2 regions of the Mycobacterium camsae genome follow, and region 2 is predicted to be linked to the other one. Evidence: predicted binding sites of a transcription regulator. Region 2 holds the regulator's gene; the other holds the start of a gene.
The links. The regulator HspR, encoded in region 2, represses chaperone genes until heat shock. The targets are predictions, from matches to a motif close to ANNTGAGTNNNNNNNACTCANNT.

Region 1 (3,412 bases), 2.9 Mb from region 2:
CAGGTCCAGGTAGTGGTCGCGGAAGGTGTGGTTCTGCGCCGGGTCGAGCACCTCGAGCAGCGCCGCACTCGGGTCGCCGCGGTAGTCGGAGCCGACCTTGTCGATCTCGTCCAGCAGCACGACGGGGTTCATCGAACCCGCCTCGCCGATGGCACGCACAATCCGGCCCGGCAGCGCACCCACGTAGGTGCGCCGGTGCCCGCGGATTTCCGCCTCGTCACGCACGCCGCCGAGGGCGACGCGGACGAACGCGCGGCCCAGCGCCCGGGCCACGCTTTCGCCCAGTGACGTCTTGCCGACCCCTGGGGGACCGGCAAGCACCATCACCGCACCGGACCCACGTCCGCCCACCAGCTGCAGACCGCGCTGGGCGCGACGGGTTCGCACCGCCAGGTACTCGACGATGCGGTCCTTGACGTCGTCCAGTCCGTGGTGATCGGCGTCCAGAATGCCCCGCGCGCCCGTCAGGTCGGTCGAGTCCTCGGTCCGCACGTTCCAGGGCAGGTCGAGCACGGTGTCCAGCCAGGTGCGGATCCAGCCGCTTTCCGGGCTCTGGTCGCTCACGCGTTCCAGCTTGCCGACCTCGCGCAACGCGGCCACGCGCACCTTCTCGGGCAGCTCAGCCGCCTCGACGCGGGCCCGGTAGTCATCAGAGCCGTCGGGTTCCCCCTCGCCGAGTTCCTTGCGGATGGCCGCCAGCTGCTGGCGCAGCAGGAATTCCTTCTGCGTCTTCTCCATGCCTTCTCGGACGTCCTCGGCGATCTTGTCGTTCACCTCGGTCTCGGCCAGATGCTCGCCGGTCCAGTCGATCAGCACGCGCAGCCGCTCGGCGACGTCCACCGTCTCCAGCAGCTCCCGCTTCTGCACATCGCTGAGATACGACGCGTAGCCGGACGTGTCCGCCAGCGCCGACGGGTCGGTCAGGCTGTTGACGTAGTCGACGATCTGCCAAGCCTCGCGGCGCTGCAGGATGGCCAGCAACAACTTCTTGTAGTCCGCCGCCAGTGCTTTGATCTCGTCGGTCACGTCGGCCTCGACGACTTCGGTCACCTCGACCCACAGCGCAGCGCCGGGGCCGGATGCTCCCGCGCCGATCTGGGCTCGGGTCTCGCCCCGCACGACAGCGGCACTGCCGCCCCCGGGCAGACGTCCCAGCTGCAGGATCTTCGCGATCACACCGTGTGACGGGTACCGGTCGTCCAGCCGGGGCGCGATCAGCAACTGCCCCGATTCGCTTGCCCGGGCAGCGTCGATTGCCGCGCGCGCGGCCTGCGAACTCGCGTCCAGCGCAATCGGCACCACCATCCCGGGCAAAACGATGGTGTCGGTGACGAACAGCACGGGAACCGATTTGGCTTCAGCCATCAATCCTCCAAAAGTTGAGTCTGCTTCGCTAAACCCAGCCGCGTGCCGATTTGTTCCGACTCGCCAGCGTGCTCGGGCGATGATCGGGTGGTGACGCTCACACCCGTGCCGCCTGGCGCCGACCCAGACACCCCGCGCCACGCACAATCCGCCGGCGCTGTTCGACCCGGCGCTGTTCGACCCGGCGCTGTTCGACCCGGCGCTGTTCGACTATGTCGGGCCCGGGTCAGGCGTTCAACGACCTGGTGCTCAACCGCGTTATCGCGGCGCCAGTCGTCTCAGCTGAGTGACGTGCTTCGGCGAAAGCTCTTGCAGGCAGCTCACACCCAGCAATCCCATGGTGCGGATGACTCCGCTCTGCAGTATGTCGATCGCCCGCCGGACACCCGCCTCGCCACCTGCCATCAGCCCGTACAGGTAAGCCCGTCCGACCAGGGTGCAGCGCGCGCCCAGGGCGATGGCCGCGACGATGTCTGCGCCCGACATGATGCCCGTGTCCATCAGCACCTCGGTGTCGGTGCCCAGCTCGCGTGCCACCACGGGCAGCAAATGGAACGGAACCGGCGCCCGATCGAGCTGTCGTCCACCGTGATTGGACAAGACGATGCCGTCCACACCCCGATCGACCACCGCGCGGGCGTCTTCGAGCGTCTGAATCCCTTTGACGACAAGCTTGCCCGGCCACTGCGACTTGATCCAGACCAGGTCGTCGAAGGTGACGCTGGGGTCGAACATCGTATTAAGGTACTCGCCCACGGTTCCCGACCAACGATCAAGGGATGCGAAGGACAGTGGTTCGGTGGTGAGCAGGTCGAACCACCAGTGCGGGTGCGGCACCGCGTCGAGCACGGTACGCAACGTCAACGCGGGCGGGATCGACATCCCGTTGCGCACATCGCGAAGTCGGGCCCCGGCCACCGGAACGTCCACCGTCACCAGCATCGTGTCGAAACCCGCGTCGGCGGCCCGCTGCACCAACTGCATCGAGCGCTCGCGATCCCGCCACATGTACAGCTGAAACCACTTGCGGCCCTGCGGGGCAGCGGTCACCAGGTCCTCGATCGCGGTGGTGCCCAGGGTGGACAGCGAGAACGGAATGCCGGCCGCCGCCGCGGCGCGCGCGCCGGCGATCTCGCCCTCGGTGTGCATCAAGCGGGTGAACCCGGTCGGCGCAATCGCGAACGGTAGGTCCACCGGCCGGCCCAGCACGTCCCACCCGGCCGACACATTGCTCACGTCGCGCAAAATGGCCGGATGAAACTCGATGTCGCGGAACGCTTGTCGAGCCCGCGTGATGGACAGCTCGTCTTCGGCGGCCCCGTCGGTGTAGTCGAACGCCGCCTTCGGGGTGCGGCGTTTGGCGATGCGGCGCAGATCCTCGATGGTCAGCGCGGCGTCCAGGCGCCGCCTGGTGCGATCGAACTGAGGCTTCTTGAATTGCAGCAACGGAGCCAGGTCCCGCACTCTGGGCACCTGCCGCTTGACCGTCATCGGTTCATCTAACCAGTGTGCGACGGTGGAGAGATGTCTGAACTACAGCGCTTCGTGGATGCGCAGGCCCCGGTCTACGACACCGTGCTCAACGAACTGCGGGCCGGACGCAAACGGAGTCACTGGATGTGGTTCGTCTTTCCTCAACTACGCGTGTTGGGCAGCAGCCCGACTGCGCAGCACTACGGCATCGCCTCACTCGCAGAGGCCCGCGCGTACCTCGACCACCCGGTGCTCGGGCCGCGACTGCGCGAGTGTGTCGCTGTGGTCAACGCGGTCGAGGGCCGCTCCGCCGAGCAGATTTTCGGCTGGCCCGACAACCTGAAGTTGCGTTCCTCGGTCACGCTGTTCGCCCGCGCCACCGACGACAACCATGATTTGTTGGCGCTGCTCGACAAGTATTACGACGGTGAGCCGGATCCGCTGACGGTGCGGCGGCTGGATTAGGGGCGCAGGATCCGCCAGCCGTGCGGTTCGATCTCCACGGTGTCGACCACCTCCTCGGGAGGCGCCGTCGAGCCGGCGATCAGCCGGGCCTGGGGGACGCCTAGCTCGG
Region 2 (3,412 bases):
CTCCGGCGCCGGGAGAGGCCGCCCCGGCCGGTTCGCCGGACGCCAGTTCGTCTGCCAAGGTGGCGGAGCTGACCGCCGACCTGCAACGGGTGCAGGCGGACTTCGCCAACTACCGCAAGCGGGCGATGCGCGACCAGCAGGCCGCGGCCGATCGGGCCAGGGCTGCAGTGGTCGGCGAACTGCTGCATGCGGTCGACGACATCGAGCGGGCGCGCAAGCACGGTGACTTGGAATCCGGTCCGCTCAAGGCCGTGGCCGACAAGCTGATGAACGTGTTGACCGGTTTGGGGCTCAAGCCATTCGGTGAAGAAGGCGAGGACTTCGACCCCGTGCTGCACGAGGCCGTGCAACACGAGGGTGGCGGCGGTCCTGACTCCAAACCAGTGATCGGCACCGTGATGCGACAGGGCTATCAGCTCGGTGAGCACGTGCTGCGTAACGCATTGGTGGCGGTCGTCGACACCGTGGGCGACCAGGCCGCCGGGCAGGCGGGGGCCGACGGAGCCGAAAACGGGCCGGCCGACACGAGCGATAACGCCGACGGCACCGGTGATTAAGGCACAGAATCAAAGGAATCAACGAGGAAAGGTAAGGAGGTGACGCGGTATGGCTCAGCGTGAATGGGTCGAGAAAGACTTCTACAAAGAGCTCGGCGTCCCCTCCGATGCCGACGCCAAGCAGATCAAGACCGCGTACCGCAAGCTGGCGTCCGATCTGCATCCGGACAAGAACCCCGCCGGAGCCGAACGGTTCAAGGCTGTCTCTGAGGCGTACAGCGTCTTGTCTGACGAAGCGAAGCGCAAAGAGTACGACGAAACCCGCCGGCTGTTCGCCGGCGGCGGCTTTGGTGGCCGTCGGTTCGATGCGGGTAACTTCGGCGGCTTCGGCGGAGGTGGTGATGGCGCCGAGTTCAACCTGAACGACTTGTTCGACGCCGCCGGCCGGTCCGGCGGCGCCAACATCGGCGATCTGTTCGGCGGGCTGTTCGGACGCGGCGGGACCGCCCGGCCCAGCCGGCCGCGGCGCGGCAACGACCTGGAGACCGAGACGGAACTGGATTTCGTCGAGGCCGCCAAGGGCGTCGCGATGCCGCTGCGGCTAACCAGCCCGGCGCCGTGCACCAACTGCCACGGCAGCGGTGCGCGGCCGGGCACCAGTCCGAAGGTGTGTCCCAACTGCAATGGTTCCGGCGTGATCAGCCGCAACCAGGGCGCGTTCGGGTTCTCCGAGCCGTGCACCGAATGTCGGGGCAGCGGCTCGATCATCGAGCACCCGTGCGAGGAGTGCGGCGGCAACGGCGCCACCACCCGCACCCGCACGATCAACGTGCGGATCCCACCGGGCGTCGAGGACGGCCAGCGGATTCGGCTGGCCGGACAGGGTGAGGCGGGCTTGCGCGGGGCGCCGTCGGGCGATCTGTACGTGACCGTCCATGTGCGCCCGGACAAGGTGTTCGGCCGTGACGGCGACGACCTCACCGTGACCGTACCGGTCAGCTTCACCGAATTGGCTTTGGGCTCAACACTTTCGGTGCCGACGTTGGACGGTAAGGTGGGCGTCCGGGTGCCGAAGGGCACGGCCGACGGTCGCATCCTGCGGGTGCGCGGCCGAGGTGTGCCCAAGCGCAGCGGCGGAAGCGGAGACCTGCTCGTCACCGTCAAGGTGGCGGTCCCGCCGAACCTGGAGGGCACTGCTCAGGAAGCGCTGGAAGCCTACGCGGCGGCCGAGCGGTCCAGTGGTTTCGACCCACGGGCAGGATGGGCGGGTAATCGCTGATGGCTTCCGGATCCAAGAAGAACGAGTCATCTCGGACCTTCCTGATCTCGGTGGCGGCCGAGCTGGCCGGTATGCATGCGCAGACCTTGCGCACCTACGACCGGCTCGGCCTGGTCAGCCCGCAGCGCACCGCCGGTGGTGGGCGCCGTTATTCCGAGCACGACGTCAACCTGCTGCGTGAGGTGCAGCGTCTCTCGCAGGACGAGGGCGTCAACCTTGCCGGCATCAAGCGCATCATCGAGCTGACCAATCAGGTGGAGGCGCTGCAGTCGCGGCTCACGGAGATGGCCGAGGAGTTGGCCGTGTTGCGCGCCAACCAGCGCCGCGAGGTCGCCGTTGTGCCCAAAAGCACCGCGCTGGTCGTCTGGCAGCCGCGCTCGCGCCGGTGAGTGCAGCCCGCGAGTCGCGGGCGAACGAACGGCGCCATCGACTCAAGCCGGTGAGTGCAGCCCGCGAGTCGCGGGCGAACGACGCAAGCCGGTGAGTTACGGCGTCGGGCTCTCCCCGAGGATGCCGGCCAGCTCCTTACCCACGTTGCCTAGCCCGGAGACGAAGGCCTGCGTCATCAGGTCGAGCACGCTGGTGTTGTAGAAGCCCGACAGGAAGTTGCCCAGGTTCGCCCAACCGGACTCCAGGGTGCCGAAGTTCTGGAAGCCCGACAGGTCGGGGCCGCCGGCGTTGAGCCAGCCGGATACCTGGCTGAAGGCGTTGCCGACACCCGAGACGGCGCCGTTGGCGGCGTTGAAGAAGCCCGAGGCGCCACCGGCACCGGCGTTGAAGAAGCCCGATGAGGGCACCGGACCGGAGTTGAAGAAGCCCGGGGCCTGCTGCCAGCCGAAGTCGAAGGTGAACGGCCCGACGGTGCCGTTGCCGGCCATGTTGATGGGGTTGGAGAAGTTGAAAATAATCGGCGTTTCGGGGTTCAGCACGCTCGCGTCGACGGTGAACGGGCCGAGGTTCTGCGTGGTGATGGGAATCGGCGGGAGCGTGGCGCGGAGCACACAGCCGACGAACGGGATGTAGATGACGCAGATCGAGACAACCAGGCTGATCGGTATCTCGAACTGGGCGATGGTGAACAGGTCCTGGGTGACGGCGTTGATGGTTCCGGTGACCGGAATCTCGATGTCGCCCGCGATGCTGTAGTCCCAGGGGATCGGTGGAATGGTGGTTTCGTAACGGAACCCGCCGAGACCTTGGAAGTCGCCGCGCCAGAAGAAGCCGTTGTTGTAGTCGCCGCCGTTGTAGCCGCCGGTGTTGAAGTCGCCGTAGTTGCCGATGCCGGTGTTGGAGTTTCCGGTGTTGATCCACCCGGTGTTGTAGTCGCCCGGGTTGAAGCCGCCGGTGTTGTAGTTACCCGAGTTGAAGCTGCCGGTGTTGACGTTGCCGGAGTTGCCAATGCCGGTGTTGAAGTTGCCAGAGTTGCCGAAGCCGGTGTTGACCAGGCCGGTGTTGAAGAAGCCGGAGTTGACCTGGCCGCTGTTGCCGATCCCGGTGTTGAAGCTCCCGGAGTTGCCGATGCCCCAGTTACCCTCGCCGGAGTTGAAGAACCCAACGTTGTTGGTGCCGGAGTTGAACAGGCCGACGTTGCCGCTGCCGGAGTTGAAGCCGCCGAATCCGACTTGGGCATTGCCGG

Region 1: lon (endopeptidase La) is a predicted target of HspR. The motif match lies at 1,378-1,400, and genes of this name have one in related genera.

Annotation. Positions count from the first base shown of each region.
Region 1 is NZ_CP070973.1:3,742,902-3,746,313, forward strand. Features, by position in the region: gene lon (endopeptidase La) at 1-1,365, opposite strand, end outside; gene JX552_RS15825 (alpha-hydroxy acid oxidase) at 1,624-2,856, opposite strand; gene JX552_RS15830 (DUF1810 domain-containing protein) at 2,890-3,303, shown strand; partial or broken gene JX552_RS15835 (alpha-amylase family protein) at 3,300-3,412, opposite strand, start outside.
Region 2 is NZ_CP070973.1:853,827-857,238, forward strand. Features, by position in the region: gene grpE (nucleotide exchange factor GrpE) at 1-557, shown strand, start outside; gene dnaJ (molecular chaperone DnaJ) at 607-1,776, shown strand; gene JX552_RS03600 (heat shock protein transcriptional repressor HspR) at 1,776-2,165, shown strand; partial or broken gene JX552_RS33920 (hypothetical protein) at 2,970-3,412, opposite strand, start outside.